3 regions of the Paenibacillus sp. FSL H7-0714 genome follow, and region 1 is predicted to be linked to each of the others. Evidence: riboswitches for the same ligand, from Rfam matches in the RefSeq annotation. Region 1 holds a riboswitch; each other region holds the start of a gene.
What was found. A riboswitch is a leader RNA that binds a small molecule or an ion and turns the genes downstream of it on or off. The one in region 1 is predicted to bind cyclic di-GMP.
Positions count from the first base shown of each region.

Region 1 (5,838 bases):
ATTAAATAACCCTGGCTCATTATCTACCTCATAATATTGAAAATAAGGGCTATATTGTTCAAAATAATCTGTCAGCTTTTTCTCCGCATCAGCAGGCAACGATCCATCTGCCTTAAGCTTAATATCACCAGTATGCAAATACAGAGCAACCGCCTGCATGTTGTAATCCTGCAATACCTTGTAATATTCCAGCATATCTGAGCAGGATCTCCCGACATCACTGGCACAGCTGGTACGCATCACATTGCCGCTATAAGCCATCCCTAGCCATTTGATAACATAAGGCAAGTGCGTAACCGCACCTTCATCAAAGTAAAACTGCTTATTATTCACTACTGTTCCGGTCAGTGTATAGCTGCCATGAATAGGCTCGGAAATTGGAGCGTTAAGAGATTCTAAACGGAGATTATCCCAAGTCCACCAGGAATATTCGTCTTCTTTGTCACTGCAATATAAACAGCGAACCGTTTGCAGCTTCAATTCGTTCGTTCCCAGCTTCAATTGCTCCTTGGGAATGTATAATTCATAGGATTTTTGAAAGCTATATTCACTTTCTGTGCCCGATACGCCCGCAATTTGAATGATCCCTGACAATTGATGATTGGAAAACACACTCATTTGCGGCACGGATTTATAAGCATCCAGAATTCCTACGCTAAATAAGACCCCATTGTCCGGGATCTTATTTAGCTGATAGGTGATCGTTAATTCCGGCTGGGTCTTTCCATTCAAGCCTGCAGGCAAGCTCTGAAGAGCCGATGATTTGAGCGCTGAAGAAGGAACATTAAATACCTTCTTACTGCCAGAAGTGCCACTCGCAGCGAACTCAGCTGCTGAGCCATCATGTTGTCCCAGATTCCAGATCACAGTACCATCCGGTATTCCTGCTGCAACATCACTTCCTGTAGCTAATCTTGGTATATTGGCACCTGCCTTATAATCGTTCGTCTTATTCGTTCCGAAAACAGAGACAGACAACAGAAACAAGACGGTTAATGCGGTGAATTTCAGTAATAACAGTAATGGTTTGTTTGCAGTTATCCTATTTTTTCTATTAGATATTCTCCTCGTTATTCCCATCCATAGGTCCTCTCTTTCTTCCGGAATGTCTAACCCTATCATTTCATTAGATTAAGGAAGGAACAATGCCCCTTGTGGAATCACCTGCTGCTTCTGGCTGGAACTCTCCCACAGCAAGCGAAGATTAGCATCTCCTTCATTCTCATAATATTCAATTTGGATATCATAAAGTGTTCCGGCTGTGAGCGGGATACTTTCTTTATGAAGGGTTGCACTTTGATTTTTCCAATTATCGATGATCAGCTTTCCGTCAATCCAGACACGGACTCCATCATCAGAGGATGCCGAAATCGTATATTTTTCACTGAATTTGGGTTTGAGCTTCCCTTTCCAGCGAACAGAAAAATGATCTTCATCTATCTCCTGTGCAGGTGACCCGCCATGCCAATTAAAATCAATCTTACGATCATCGCGGATAAGTACCGCTTCTCCCTCTAAATCAGTATTGTTATAGTATTCTCCATTCAAACCCGTTGGAGTTACCGGGATTACCGGTGCTATCGAAGGGCCTCCTGTTGTGAGAACGTAATCCTCTCTCGATACTATAAACGAGTCATTCATAAAGCTTTTAATTGACTGTAGCGTATTATTTTCTGTCAGTAATTTTCCCCAGGTCATCATATAGACCCATTTATTTTGTTTCTCAGTTAATACATCCGGGTTCGGCAGCTGTCCGCTCTCCCCGATTCCGATTGGTTTACCTTCGGCCAGTGCGAGCAGATCCTCATAGTAGGACTGCTTATAATCGTTATTGTAGATATCCGCAGCCAGAACATCGAGTTTATCCGCACCGGGATAATATGCAGCATAAGGATCTGCCCATTCATTCGGCGCATTCGGATTCCACACCCACAGTAGATTATTCAGTTGATGTGTATTTACAAAACGATCATAGACAATATTCCAAAGCGCTGAAAAATTGTCCTTTTTCCCCCACCAAAACCAACCGCCGTTCATTTCATGGTAAGGTCGCCATAAGACTGGAACTCCGGCATCACGCAGCTGTCCCAAATAGCCAGCGATCTCGTCTAGATCAGAGATTAGACTCTTATACTGAGCCGTCCCAGGCGTAACATAAGCATTAAACTTCTCTTGACTGAGACTTCTGTTTACATTGGACCATTCCGGAGAAGTCCCCGGCAAACTCTGATGGAATGTCATGGCTACAATGCCACCCTCTTGATACCACTCAATTGCACTGTCTATAACAGCTTGTCGCTGTTCTGCGATCGTCCCTTTGGGTTGATTATTAATTGCCCCCAATTCATAACCATGTAGAACGGCATTTTGTCCCGATGTATTCTTCAGCTTATGAACCAGTTCATCTGGACTTTCTAGATAATCATGCTGGCCAGACAGGATTCCTTTGCCACGTAGATTCACCAAATTACTCAGCAGTTGCTTGGCTTCTTCAGAAGCTGATGGATTGCTTGGTATAGCCGGAGGAAGAGCGGAAGAAACACTCATAGCCTTCGGAAGACTCTTAACCTCTCCCCAAGGCAGCAAGGAAAAAATAATAAACACCGGTAATATAGTAAACAACAATCTGTTTTGCTTATAATATTTACGCAAATAAATCCTCCTTTCGGTAGCTGTACTGCCTCCACAGGTGCTAAATAAACATACCTGTTATCGGACAATCGTCTTCTGACCTAATGAGGACTATAGCTTAGTAGCTCTGCAATAACGCAGAGCCACTAAGGATCGACCTTTAATTTTCATCAATCAGGAGACATCCGGAAGATAAAGTGCACTTGCTGGAACTGTCTCTTTAGCTTGACTAGCACTTTCCCACATCAAGCGGACTCTCGCATCGCCTTCATTTTCGTAATACTCCACCTTGATATCATATAGCTGGCCAGCCTTCAGCGTTATATTACCCTTACGCTCAGTACCACTTTGCTTAGTCCAACTATCAATCACGGATTGCCCATTCACCCACACACGGATGCCATCATCTGAGGTAGTGTAAAATGTATATTGCTCATCATATAATGGCTTAATTTTACCGCTCCAACGTATGGAGAAACGATCAATCCCGAGGGCGGCTTCCGGCGATCCTTGCCGCCAATTGAAATCGATAATTGCATCAGTTCTAGTAAGAGCTGCTGTTCCCGATAGCTGTATGTTGTTGTAATATTCTCCTGCAAGCCCCTTCGCAAGAGGAATGGCTGCCTCACCCTCTTCTTCGGGAGGTGCCGGCGCTGGTGCAGCGCTAGGTGTCGGTGCCAGACCAGTATTTAATTTATCTCTGGTCAGGGTATAGTTGCTATTCATAAATGTTTTAATTGTATCTGCACTGTTATTCTCGTAAAGCATTTTTCCCCAGCTCATCATATACGTCCATTTACTTTGTGATTGCTGAAGCTTCTCCAGATTAGGCATTTCACCATTCTCCCCGATCGCAATCGGTTTGCCTGCGGCTAGACTCAACAAGCTGTCATAGTATTTTTGCTGGTAATCATTTTCGTATATATCTGCTGCCAGAATATCTACTTTATCAGCACCTGGATAAGTTAGCGCATAAGGATCTGACCAAACATTGGGAGCATTCGGACTCCATACCCATAACAAATTATTTAATTTATGAACGTTAACAAAACGGTCATACATAATATTCCAAAGTTTAGAAAAGTTATTTTTCTTCCCCCACCAGAACCAGTTCCCGTTCATTTCATGATAGGGTCTCCAAAGCACCGGAACATTGGCATCGCGCAAGCTTTTTAGGGGGACTGCCACCTTATCAATTTCAGCGATCAGATTGTTATATTGCTTGGTACCCGGTGTAACGTAACTATCGAACTCATTCTGACTAAGTGTTTTTTTTACATTATCCCAGTCATAAGAGGTGCCCGGCAGGTTAGCATGAAAAGTCATAGCTACGATCCCGCCCGCTTTATTCCAGTTGATGGCGCTGTTCACCACATTTTGACGCTGCCAGGCCATCGTTCCTTCTGACTGACCGCTGATCGCGCCCAGTTCATAACCGTGAAGAGCGGCATATTGTCCGCTGGTTCCCTTCAGCATATTGTTAATTTCATCTGGACTTTCTAAATAGTCATGTTGACCAGCAATAATACCTTTTCCTGAGATCGAGTAAAAATAGTTAAGCAGCTTTACGGCTTCAGGTGAGGCTCCTGGGGTAACTGGCGTTCCAGAATTTGAAGCAGCTATGACAACAGACGGCGAAATTCCAACAGTAAGCGGAAGTGCAGTCAGAAACAAGACGAGTGACAGAAATGCGCCAAATAATCGATACGTACGGTAAGCTTTCAAAATAATCTCCCTTTCGGTAGCCAGGCTGCCACTCTTTCGAAGGCCCTATAGCTTTGCGTCCCTACCTTTCGATAGGTTTGCCTTTTCAATTTAAGAGAAATAATCTCTCTTACCGTAAGTATCGACGACAATTAATGATATATTTAGTGTTTTTATGACTTTTTTTGATAATTGAGTCAATTTACCTGTTTCAAGAAATTTTGGATTGGTTAAATAGATAGGTTAGACCTATGAAATGAATTGTTGTAGTTCTATATCATTCCAGTCTAAAGTAATACGAATGTTATCTTCTTCTACTAATTCAGAACCCGTCTGTACCTCTATAAACTCGACATCCGTCAAAGCAAGGATCGCGTGCTTCGTTCCTTCCGGTATACGTACCACGTCCCCAGCCTTCACATTATGTTTTTTCTCATTCAGCACAATACTTGCTTCGCCGCTGACGATTGTCCAAATTTCACTACGCTTGCGATGTAATTGATAGCTGATATTATTCCCCTCGGATATAAAAATCCGTTTGGTCAGCACTTCATTGCCTTCATCATATTTCACATAATCAATAACTTTGTAATGGCCCCAGCGGCGTTCCTCGTACATCGGTCTTTGTTCAAAGGTCTTCAGCACTTCTTTAATCCGTGGGCTCTCAGCTTTATGGGTAACTAGAATCCCATCCGGGCTAGCCGCAATGATCAGATCCTTCGCACCAATTACCGTAATCGGAATATCCAGCTCATTAATCAAGCAAGTCCCCTCAGAATCCGCCGTTACAAAACCTTTTCCTACATGCTTGCTGCTCATTTCCTCTGTCAGCGTATTCCACGTTCCAAGATCCTTCCAGAATCCATCATACGGCTGTACTACAATATGTTCTTCTTTCTCTACCACTTCATAATCAAAGCTGATGGAAGACAATAGCTTATACTGCTTCTGCAATTCTTCATATCCTAAAGGCAACCCTTTACGCTGCAAAATATCTAACAAGTACCCTAAGCGGAAGGCAAACACTCCACAATTCCACAATGCATTTTGCTCGATGAGCTGTTCTGCTTGTATACGGTCTGGTTTCTCTTGAAAGTGACTCACCTTCATAAAACCATTTCCCCCCGCCTCTTCGGTGGTAGGAATAATATATCCGTATTTCTCTGAGGCATGTTCAGGAACAACACCCATTAGTGCCAAATTTGCTCCACTTTCCAGCATGGTCCCCTCAAGCATAGCTATGGTATCGAAAAAGGATGCTTCTACATAAGGGTCAACAGGCAATATTGCTACCGTCTCCGCTGGAGAAACACCTGCCACTGAATAAAGATAGGTAGCTGTTAAGGCGATAGCCGGAAAAGTATCCCGACGCTCCGGTTCAACGATAATCGGCACATGACTTCCCAGTTGGCTTTGTATCATTTCTACTTGGCCGCGGCCGGTAGCCAGATAAGATGATTCTGCCATCCCCGCTTCCTCCAGCTGTCTCCAGACACGTTGTAC
Region 1 covers NZ_JBBOPT010000001.1:1,086,486-1,092,323, reverse strand. Annotated here, with positions in the region: gene NST34_RS04795 (discoidin domain-containing protein) at 1-1,080, opposite strand, end outside; gene NST34_RS04790 (glycosyl hydrolase) at 1,132-2,652, opposite strand; gene NST34_RS04785 (glycosyl hydrolase) at 2,806-4,356, opposite strand; cyclic di-GMP riboswitch class I at 4,369-4,448, opposite strand; gene NST34_RS04780 (sugar phosphate nucleotidyltransferase) at 4,585-5,838, opposite strand, start outside.

Region 2 (5,838 bases), 370 kb from region 1:
GTTTCGGTATCCAGTTTTCAAGGATCAAGTTTAAAGATGAGAGCTTAAACTCTCAAAACTGAGCAACGAGTGAGTAACAGGCCTAAACCTGAGATTTGGAAGTTTAACTTCCAATTTGAATGTCTTCATTGCAGAAGACTATTCTCCATAGAAAGGAGGTGATCCAGCCGCACCTTCCGATACGGCTACCTTGTTACGACTTCACCCCAATCATCTACCCCACCTTCGGCGGCTGGCTCCCTTGCGGGTTACCCCACCGACTTCGGGTGTTGTAAACTCTCGTGGTGTGACGGGCGGTGTGTACAAGACCCGGGAACGTATTCACCGCGGCATGCTGATCCGCGATTACTAGCAATTCCGACTTCATGCAGGCGAGTTGCAGCCTGCAATCCGAACTGAGACCGGCTTTGATGGGATTGGCTTCACCTCGCGGTTTCGCTTCCCGTTGTACCGGCCATTGTAGTACGTGTGTAGCCCAGGTCATAAGGGGCATGATGATTTGACGTCATCCCCACCTTCCTCCGGTTTGTCACCGGCAGTCACTCTAGAGTGCCCAGCCTTACCTGCTGGCAACTAAAGTTAAGGGTTGCGCTCGTTGCGGGACTTAACCCAACATCTCACGACACGAGCTGACGACAACCATGCACCACCTGTCTCCTCTGTCCCGAAGGCCGCCACTATCTCTAGTGGATTCAGAGGGATGTCAAGACCTGGTAAGGTTCTTCGCGTTGCTTCGAATTAAACCACATACTCCACTGCTTGTGCGGGTCCCCGTCAATTCCTTTGAGTTTCAGTCTTGCGACCGTACTCCCCAGGCGGAGTGCTTACTGTGTTAACTTCGGCACCAAGGGTATCGAAACCCCTAACACCTAGCACTCATCGTTTACGGCGTGGACTACCAGGGTATCTAATCCTGTTTGCTCCCCACGCTTTCGCGCCTCAGCGTCAGTTACAGCCCAGAAAGTCGCCTTCGCCACTGGTGTTCCTCCACATATCTACGCATTTCACCGCTACACGTGGAATTCCACTTTCCTCTTCTGTACTCAAGTCACCCAGTTTCCAGTGCGACCTCAGGTTGAGCCCAAGGTTTAAACACCAGACTTAAATGACCGCCTGCGCGCGCTTTACGCCCAATAATTCCGGACAACGCTTGCCCCCTACGTATTACCGCGGCTGCTGGCACGTAGTTAGCCGGGGCTTTCTTCTCAGGTACCGTCACTCCGATAGCAGTTACTCTACCGGACGTTCTTCCCTGGCAACAGAGCTTTACGATCCGAAAACCTTCATCACTCACGCGGCGTTGCTCCGTCAGACTTTCGTCCATTGCGGAAGATTCCCTACTGCTGCCTCCCGTAGGAGTCTGGGCCGTGTCTCAGTCCCAGTGTGGCCGTTCACCCTCTCAGGTCGGCTACGCATCGTCGCCTTGGTGGGCCGTTACCCCACCAACTAGCTAATGCGCCGCAGGCCCATCCCTCAGTGACAGATTGCTCCGTCTTTCATTCTTTCTTCAGGAGAAAAAAGAAATTATCCGGTATTAGCTACCGTTTCCGGTAGTTATCCCAGTCTAAGGGGCAGGTTGCCTACGTGTTACTCACCCGTCCGCCGCTAAATCATTTTGAAAGCAAGCTTTCAAAATAACTCCGCTCGACTTGCATGTATTAGGCACGCCGCCAGCGTTCGTCCTGAGCCAGGATCAAACTCTCCAATTAGTATTGAAAAGAGCGATATGCTCATTTTGAAACATCTGACGAGAAAATTAATTCTCTAATTTTGGATTTCACTTTCGTGATTTCCTACTCACTCGTTGTTCAGTTTTCAAAGATCAAGTTCTCGTTGGCGCCGTTTAATGTCTCAGCAGCAACTCTTATAATATATCATGTTGTTCTCAGTAATGCAAGCTTTATTTTTCGAAAGCCGTTTATATAACTCTCTCAAACATTGCCTGTACGCTGTCTAACAACGCTTAACTATAATAACCTATCTATTCATAGAAAAGCAACCCCTAATAGAAAAATAAACAACTAGCTTAATAATTAAGCTGGTTGTTTATTTAATAGAGTTATGAATCTAGCGATGCAAATTAATAGTATTTTGCTGCAGTATACTTACTTGAAGCCTTAATAAAATCCGTATTCTTCTTACTCTTCGCTGACGATGCATCTACCGTTGTATCAATAGTAACCCATTTCCCATCCATCAACACTTCATTCCATGCATGGTATTGCGTAACGTAGCTAGTATTCCCCATCACCAATTTAGCAGGCACATCTACACTACGCAGCATTGCGGCAAAAAGAGAAGCATAGTCATAGCAGATTCCTTTTTTAGTATTCAAAGTGTTGTTAATGTTCGGAATGTAATCTGTTGTTACGTTATTAGCAAGAGAATAATCGTATTGTACATTAGCAACTACATAGTTATAGATTGCCTTAACTTTCTCTTCATCTGTTGTTTTGCCTTTTGTAAGCTCTTTTGCCTTAAGGATCGCTTTATCAGAAGGACTCCATTTCACATTCTGTACGGAGCCCAAATATACGGAATTCGAGTCACTCATGGTTACGTCTACTACTTCGGAATATAACGCTTTGTATTTATTGCCGGTTGTGTTCTCAAGAACAGAAACCTTATAAGTACCATTACCTTGTTGTAAAGGGAAGTCCTCAGCTTGTCCAGAAGCATATAAGTTATATGTATAGCTGCTGTTGTCTTTAGTGATCATGAGTTTGATTCTTTTATCTTTCGGAATATCATAGTTAATTCCAATAACACCTTGAGCCACTTTCGATGTAATCAACCAGCTTGCATCTACACTTGCGGCTTGAGCTGCGCTTACCGGAACCGCAGTAATCAGTACGAATAGCGCCACCATCATAAAATAAACCTTTTTCACGGATAAAACCCCTTTCGGTAGCTGGCTGCCATCCTTTCGGGAAGGCCCTTTAGCTTTGCGTCCCTACCTTTCGATAGGTTTGCCGTTATCGTATAAGCTCTATCTGTTCTAATTTCACTAGACAAATTAACAGAATCAGTCCAAGTAGAAATATGAATCTAAGATTCTTATATATTTTATAAAAACAAAAAAAGCCTCTTCATTCGGTAACTGGCTGCCATCCTTACGGGAAGGCCCTTTAGCTTTGCGTCCCTACCTTTCGATAGGTTTGCCGTTTATCGTGTTTAGCTTTTATAGTCTTATACTACCATATTTATCCTCGTAAACAAGAACAAAATTGCTAGATTTACTATTATTTTATAGTTATTTCTCTGTATTTGAATTCTCTTGTTATTTCTCGTCAACGATTAGGAAAGTTTGGCATGAACAATCAAACGATGTGTAGGATCTACTAGTGGGTCACACGTAATTAGAGTAAGAATTTTATCTTTGTTATTCCCGTCTAGAACAGACACATCACTAGGAAGTACAACAGAAATATCATAAACCTCGTAATTATAAGTCTGATCGCTAGTCTTCACCGTAATCGTATCCCCAATCACAACCTCATTCAATCTGTTAAACAATCTGCCCGTAGTTCTAGCTCTATGTGCAGCTATTGCGGCGTTCCCTATTTCTCCTATTGGAGTTGTTTCTTTCATATGGGCCGCGGCATGCTTCATATTCGCTTTAGTAGCCCCTTCTAATACAGGCAGCTTCAGATCGATCTTATCAATCTCAATTAATGCGATAACTTTGCCACCCACTTCAATTTCCGGTTCCGGCTTTTCTGTTTCTTGCGGCTGTGCTTGTGCATCTAAAGCTGATTCCTCCGCTAGTAGCTGAGTGACCTCGGCATATCTGCTCTTCAGATCAGGTGGTGGAGTACTTTCACTGGTGCTCAGTTCAGCCGATTCTAATAGCTTATCCTGCTGCCAGTCGTTATACCATTCGTTAGCTTTTGGATAGAGCATGATAAGGATCCCCGCCAGTATGAGCACATACGAGAATTTACGCATGATTTTCACCTCCGTAGATTGGTTCTACTGAACTTTAGAATACCCATTTACGACTTCCGAAGAAGTTAATAATCACCGTCACAAACGTTACTAATACCTTAGAGATCAACACTTGAATGCCTAGTTTGTCAGTCAACAGATGCATTAGCAACAGCGATATTCCGAGTACTACCAGATTCAGTACGATAAACTTCAGCAACTGCGTCTTATCAAAACCCTCTTTATTGCCACGGTCACGATCCTTGAAGGTTACTTTTTTATTCAAAATAAAGCTATTCGCTGTCCCTGCACTATAAGAAATAACCTGTGCCAACGCATATACCATCCCAAGTGAGTTCAGTAATGTAAAGATTACGAAATCAATGAGGGTATTTACCAGACCTACAGCATTAAATTTGAGAAACTGTATGAAAGCAGTCCGAAAGTTCTTATCTGACATCTTTGTAATCCTTCCGGCGATCCACTTCTTCTTCGTTACGATATCCTATGGTCTCACTGACAATATACAACGGTCTATCCTTAGACTCGTCATAAATCCGTCCAATATACTCACCGATTACACCTAACAGCATCAGAACGATACCGTTAAAGAGCAAATTGACCCCTACAATGGAAGCCCAACCTGGAACCGTCCATGAGGTGAAAAAGATTCTTTGAAACAATACGAAGAATAAATAGAGAAAGCTCGAGAAGGAAAGAAAGAATCCGACATACGTAGCAATCTTAAGTGGCTTATGCGAAAAGGAAGTGATCCCATCCAGCGCAAAACGAATCATTTTCTTAAGAGGATACTTAGTTTCTCCTGCAAATCGTTCTTCCCGCTCATATTCCACCATCGTCTGCTTGAAGCCGACCCAGCTCACTAAACCTCTGACATACCGGTTTTTTTCCTTGAGACCTCGCAAGACATCACATACCTTACGATCAATAAGACGAAAATCACCTGTGTCCGTGGGAATGTCTACACTTGTCATGCTGCTGAGCAATCGATAAAAGATCTTGGCCGTTACCTTTTTGAACATCGTTTCTCCACGGCGCTTCAGCCGCTTCGCATACACAACGTCATAGCCCTCTTTCCACTTCTCGATCATTTGCAAAATGACCTCCGGTGGATCTTGAAGGTCAGCATCAATAACAACAACCGCTTGACCTTCGGCATAGTCCATGCCAGCTGTAATCGCTACCTGATGTCCGAAATTACGCGAGAAGTCAATTAGCTTGACGCATTCATCCCGATCACTGATCTCCCGAATCATCTGGGCCGAACGATCACGACTTCCGTCATTAACGAAGACTAGCTCATAAGTATCGCCGCATTCGTCCATTACTTTTTTCAAACGTTCGTAAGTAACGCTAATTACTTGCTCCTCATTGAACATGGGTACAATTACACTATATCTGGCTTTCACCTTTATTCCTCCTAAAAGCTTTATGGAGCGTTACATCTTTCTGTACTTCATAATAACGCTGTAAGCATAAACTTATTGTTATAGATATTTTAAAAAAATCTTAGAAAACCCAAGATGGGAACCAACGCAGCATATTCTTCACATAATCTCCGCTTATCTGCATCCCTGACAGGACAGGGTAGAACGCGACAAAGAGCAGTAAAGCAACAGCCACATAGACACAACTAACATAACGAGCCTCAGGATATTTGCTATCTAGCAACTTCATTATATATACAATACCAAGAATCATAAAAGGCACCATAGCAAAATAATGGTAGATAAAGGTTTCCCTTGGGACAAGCATCCACGGAACATATTGTGAGAAAAAGGCGATCCAGATCATATAAAGGGTCTTATCTTTGCGTTTCAGTGTAATCCACAGTGTTGCCAGCATTGCGAAAATCCCCGTCCACCAGATAAGCGGATTCCCCATAGTCAC
Region 2 covers NZ_JBBOPT010000001.1:711,950-717,787, reverse strand. Annotated here, with positions in the region: rRNA gene NST34_RS03215 (16S ribosomal RNA) at 152-1,709, opposite strand; gene NST34_RS03210 (transglutaminase-like domain-containing protein) at 2,081-2,890, opposite strand; cyclic di-GMP riboswitch class I at 2,904-2,984, opposite strand; cyclic di-GMP riboswitch class I at 3,093-3,173, opposite strand; gene NST34_RS03205 (class D sortase) at 3,298-3,948, opposite strand; gene NST34_RS03200 (GtrA family protein) at 3,983-4,387, opposite strand; gene NST34_RS03195 (glycosyltransferase family 2 protein) at 4,377-5,357, opposite strand; gene NST34_RS03190 (phospholipid carrier-dependent glycosyltransferase) at 5,458-5,838, opposite strand, start outside.
Region 2: it holds a riboswitch for cyclic di-GMP, as region 1 does, so the genes downstream of both, NST34_RS03210 (transglutaminase-like domain-containing protein) here and NST34_RS04785 (glycosyl hydrolase) in region 1, are expected to answer to the same signal.

Region 3 (5,838 bases), 1.3 Mb from region 1:
GGAAGGAGCGATCATCCGGATCTCAAGATCCTTAACAGCCTCTAACAGGGTTCTTACATATCTTCTGTGAGGATGAATAATTGCTGCGTAATAGCCCTGGAAATCTTCCGTAATATCAAACCCGGCTTCATCGCTGAATAGATTCTCCACCGCAACATGCGTGCTGAAAATATCACAAGGAAATAAGATTTGATCTTCGATACAATAGGTGATCATCGTTTCTGCGGTATGGAGATACGGTGTTTCTTTAAACAGCAGCGTTTTCCCGCCAATATCCAGCTTATCTCCGTCTTTAACCACCAGGAAGTTCCGGCTATGAAGCTTGTACATTTCCTGCAATTCGGGAACAGCAATCTCGGTGCATACGATCGTGGCATTTGCAGCCTTGGCAGCGAGAGCTGCCAGTCCACCAGAGTGATCAGGCTCTGTATGATTAATTACAATGTAATGGATATCTAGAAGATCAATCATTTCACCCAGACACTCGGCATATTCACGTCCGAATTCCATATCTACGGTATCAATGACAGTTGGTTTACCTGTTTTTAATAAATAAGAATTATAGGTAGTTCCTTTTGCCAGAATCAGGCGATGAAAAGGAACATGACGGTTATCAATTTTGCCTATCCAGTAAATATCCTCGGCGATTTTCTTGAATTGTGTACTCATTTCTATAACCTCCAATGTTTGATTGATAATGTTTATCAACAACCATATTTTATTATGGCTGCCAAACAAAAAAGAGGATTTGAATCAAATTATGAAAGTTTGAAAAAAATGAATACCTTTAATTTAGACGATCTAAATAAAGTGATTATGCGTTGGGTCACATTTTAAATAAAAAGCCACACAAATGTTTGCACTTCGCCTTAAAGAAAGAATAACCCATAACAACTTTATGCCATATCCTAATGAAAATAATAAAAAGGTGGATATCCATGACTGAAATACAAATAGCTGCTGTGGGAGATCTAATGGTCAAACGTTATATTATTTCGGATGCTAAACAGCCTGATGGAACCTATTCGTTCAGCCCCCTGTTTGCAAAAGTAGCTCCTTATCTGAAACAGGCTGATTTGACGATTGGCAATCTCGAAACCACCTTTGCTGGAAGTGGCCCCGAATGCCGGAAAAGCCCACGATCAGGCGGTCCGATATTCAAATGTCCAGACGAACTGGCCCCTGCACTTAAGGAAGCCGGATTCGACGTATTAGTAACGGCCAACAATCATTGCATGGATTATGGTGCCCCGGGTCTGGTTCGGACGTTACGAGTTCTGGACCGTAATGGAATCGACCACACGGGAACAGCTAAATCATTAGAAGAATCCAAGAGAACGCTTATTAAAAACGTCAAAGGAATTACGATTGGCATCCTCTCCTACACAGCAGGAACCAACCGAATTCCTATACCAGTGAGTAAGCCATGGCTGGTTAACCGGATATCTACGCCCAAGATCATTCGGGAGATTCGAGATTTAAAAAAGAAAGTCGATCTAGTCTTGCTTTATCTGCATTTCGGAAGCGAATATCGTTACACTCCAAACAAGAGGCAAAAAGAGCTGGTCAATCTCTTCTTTAAAAATGGCGCCGACATCATACTGGGGTCTCACCCACATGTTCTTCAACCGTTAGCGCTTCGTGGAAAAAAACAATTCGTTATTTACTCATTGGGGAATTTTGTTTCTACTAAATTAATGAATATTCCTTATACACAAAGCGGTATCATACTTACGCTTAAAATAAAGAAGGATGAAAAAGGAAACACGAGTATAACTAACGTAGGTTACATCCCGACTTGTGTAGATCGAAGAATAAAAAGCGGCAGGAAAATTACAGAGATCATCCCCATCCGCGACGCATTAAAGAGAAGCGCCACCGACATAAAAACAGAGCGGCGAAATCTCATGAATCGAATGTTGAAACATACGACAACAATCTTAAAGAAGGAATAGAAACGTTATTAAAATAGAGAATACAGCAAAAAGCGCTGTTCTACAGAACAGCGCTTTTTGCTCAATATGAAATCGACCTTATTATTCTAGTTCGGCCGGTTTTACAATGGTTGTACCTTTGTTATTCTTGGAATATTTAGCTTCGATTTTCGTGTTGTATGTATCTTTTTCTCCGTCACTTGTCAGTACATAACTCAGATCGACTGTCAGCTTTTCCGTTTGCCAGGTCTTAGTATTGACGAATAATTTCCAAGTTACGCTTTTAGGTTGAACAGTCTCTCCATCCCAGAGGTTCTCCTGGTCATAGAGTTTGATTATTCCCTTAGCTGCTGTCGGATCAGTTACCGTGAACTGCAGGACAGTCTGTGCGCCAGCAGTGCTGACTTTCATAGATTTTTTATAATTTTTAACCGAATCAAGCATGGAAACAGGATCGTATTGACCTTTGGAGTAAAAAGAATCCCACTCCATCTTCTCCAGTGCAATCCAATACTGTGCATCGGGATCGATTGGCTCGCCGTCATCGTCGTAACCTTCATCTTCAGATTCATCGATCAGTTCACTTCCGTCTACAAGATAGTAAAACTCCTTGTCATTGGCATATAGACTGTACGATGTTTCTAAAAGACTACTATCAACGGTGCCAGCTGCAGCAAAATTCGGCAGTCGATTAATATCCAGCTTCAGTGTGTTAGTGTTGCTGATACGTACCCCACCGCTCTGAATATCCTGTTTTTTGATCACATCTAAGTGAAAATTCTTTATTGCTTTAGAGGCCGCCGTTACTTTGCTAATCATTTGATCCGCGGTTACTGCTGTTGTGGTAGCTGCAGACACGACTTCAGGATTAGACATCCATCCGATCGTTCCGGACAGCAATAAAGCACCTACTGCCAAACTAGTGCCTATTGTTTTGAAAAAACTGTTCATGTACTTCCCCTTTCGGCCCCTTGCGATAATGTAACGCCGTATAGGTCGAAATAATAAAAGAGCTCAAAATAGACTACATATTCTTAGAGCTATCCTTTATGCTTCATAAGACATCCCTATGGCGGCCTGGCGATCATTTCCTTCTGTAGAAAGGCTTTAGACCCATGGCTTTGTGTCATCATCTTTCGATGATTTTACCTTTAACGCGGACATTCAATTAGTTTTAATTAGCTTACGGACGCATGTCCCACCGCTAATTTTATCATGGTTATAATTACCTGTAAACGACTTATCTTCCATTCAAATTCGCTATGATGCTCAGAAGAAATACTTCACTCAAAATGAAAAATGAACGATTACATACGCTTATAAGTCTTATTAATGAGAACAGCAAAGACAGGGGGTGCAGCAAAATGTGTGACCGAGAAATTTTCGAGCTCTATAAAGAACAAGTATATTATTTTTGTTACTACTTAATGAAAAATCAGGCAGATGCAGAGGATATTTGCCAAGAGGTATTTGTAAAGGTTATCTTAGCGGATAAGTCTAAGGTAAGAAACTTGAAATCTTGGATTTTACGAATTGCTTCGAATGAGTGCCACAGTGTGATTAAAAGGCGTAAGACGGGGTGGATGAAAGAAGTACGTAATTATTTACTATCCAGGTCTGAGGAATCAAACCCTGTAGAAAAACGGTTGGATCGACAGGAAACTAAAAAAGAATTACAAGGGTTATACAGTCAGCTTCCCGACAAAATCAGAATGGTAGTAGTCCTTCGTTTTATAAACGAATTGACTGTACCCGAGATCTCTAAAGTTATGAGCATACCCGAAGGAACTGTAAAATCCAGACTGAACAAGGGACTTAAAATACTAAATAGAATGGGTGGAACTCAACTAAAGGAGCTGAGTAGTAATGAATCTGTATATTGAAAAAGATAGACATATTCCCCGACCGGATTATGATTTGATGTGGACTACCATTGAACAAGAAGCATATAAACGTCAAAGAAATCTGAATGCCTCCCAGAATACTCCTAGGCCTAATAAAAAGGTTGTTCCTATCAGCATCGTCTTCTCTTGCCTCTTACTTGTCGCCATTCCTGTATTCGCTAGTATGACGATTAATTGGGATAAAATTGGTGGGCGAAGTGTGAGCAATGCATTAAATAACGGCATCGGTCAACAGTATAATCTTCAAGCTTCCAGTTCAGGAGTAACAATGAATTTGAACGGTGTTGTAACTGACGGAGAAAAAATGAAAATGCTGTTATCACTTGATACTAAATCTGATCTATCCCAATATACTGGATTTGCTACAGAGGAAAACACCATGACTAGTGAATCCGGTGCCAAGGCAAAGGTATACGGTTATTTAGAATACGATCCTGAAAGCCAGAAACTCATTGGAGTATATGAGACACCTGATACATTAAAGGATGATAAAAAGGACTACAAGTTTGAAGCACGGAATCTCATTTTTTACCGTAATCAGAATATTCCCTTACAATCTAATCATCAAGCAGGGGATACAATCGATACTGGAGTTAAGCAATATCCAAGCATTCAAATCGAATCCGTTCGACATGTTTCCAATCAAACCATTATCCGTTACAAAGTCGCTGCATCACCATCTGACTTAGGACGGGGTAACCCACATTTGGTAGTTAGTACTGCAGGTCAAGAGAATGAGGCAATTCCAACCATCATGCCTAACGAAGGATCGGATTTATTTATTGAACAGGTTTTCAATATAACTGAATCAGATTGGAAGGAAGCTAGTCTTCATTTTAGTTACATTGAAGAAGCGAAACGTATTTCAGGTACATGGAAGTTCGATTTTAAAGCAGATGGACAAAAAGCAAGTGAGGCGATTTACACTAAGAAACTGTATAACAGTCCTGAATTTCAAGAAAAGACCGGTATAACCTTAGATCAGCTAGTGGTTACCCCTTTGGATATCCAAATTCTAATAGATGAAAATGATTCGCTTAAAAAAGGAATTGTCCACTATAATACCGCTCAGTTGGTTATAGGTGATAAAACAATCACTGGGGGTTGGAATTTGAAAGGAGATCATTCCGAAAGCTACCAGCATTTATTTCAATTTGAATCTCCGGAATGGTATAACAACTGGTCCGATGTTCCAATGAAACTTATATTAAAGGATGCTGTCATTGAGAAACGTGATACCAGTAAGAATTGGATCACAATAAACAAACCTAAAGAAGAAAAACAGTTCACTTCACTTGATGTCGATGGATTAGACATTGAATTCACGTACTATACTGAAGGCGAAAATTTGATTGTTGAATCATCATCCAAATCTCCTCACTTCAAAAGCGTTAACCAAACTACGTTACGGATTAATGGCAAAGAAGTGGTGCCTGAAATTACACCTAAGGGCATGATATCTACAGGAACTAATATTGATAGCTACAAAGATATTCCTTTCGACGAAAAAATCGAACTGAACCCTGGTATCTATAAATATAGCGCTCCTAGCCGGAACGAGGAAATTAAACTTTAATACAGGAAGTTAATCTATTGTCCCGCCCTTTTTAGTTAATCCTAAGGGCGGGTTATTTTTTGGATAGAATCAATTCTGTTATGTATCTCTTTTATTTCCTTCATAACAAAAAAAGCATAGAACGGACTCAAGTCCGCCTTATGCTTTCCATTATTAGGATAAACAATATTTAACGAGCGCATCACGCACACCATGCTCATTGTTCGAACCCGTAACAGCATTCGCTGCCGCTTTTACCTCTACAGGAGAATTATCCATCGCCACGCCCATCCCCGCATAGGTAAGCATAGAAATATCATTAAAATAATTACCGATTGAGAGGACTTCTTCTTGCGGAATTCCCAACTTCACAGCGAGATTTCTTAATGCGTTTCCCTTAGAAGATTCGGGATGCATCAAATCAACGAAAAATTCACCACTCCGC
Region 3 covers NZ_JBBOPT010000001.1:2,352,234-2,358,071, reverse strand. Annotated here, with positions in the region: gene NST34_RS10235 (FprA family A-type flavoprotein) at 1-669, opposite strand, end outside; gene NST34_RS10230 (CapA family protein) at 939-1,955, shown strand; gene NST34_RS10225 (DUF6612 family protein) at 2,037-2,885, opposite strand; cyclic di-GMP riboswitch class I at 3,003-3,094, opposite strand; gene NST34_RS10220 (RNA polymerase sigma factor) at 3,299-3,817, shown strand; gene NST34_RS10215 (DUF4179 domain-containing protein) at 3,801-5,414, shown strand; gene NST34_RS10210 (Cof-type HAD-IIB family hydrolase) at 5,568-5,838, opposite strand, start outside.
Region 3: it holds a riboswitch for cyclic di-GMP, as region 1 does, so the genes downstream of both, NST34_RS10225 (DUF6612 family protein) here and NST34_RS04785 (glycosyl hydrolase) in region 1, are expected to answer to the same signal.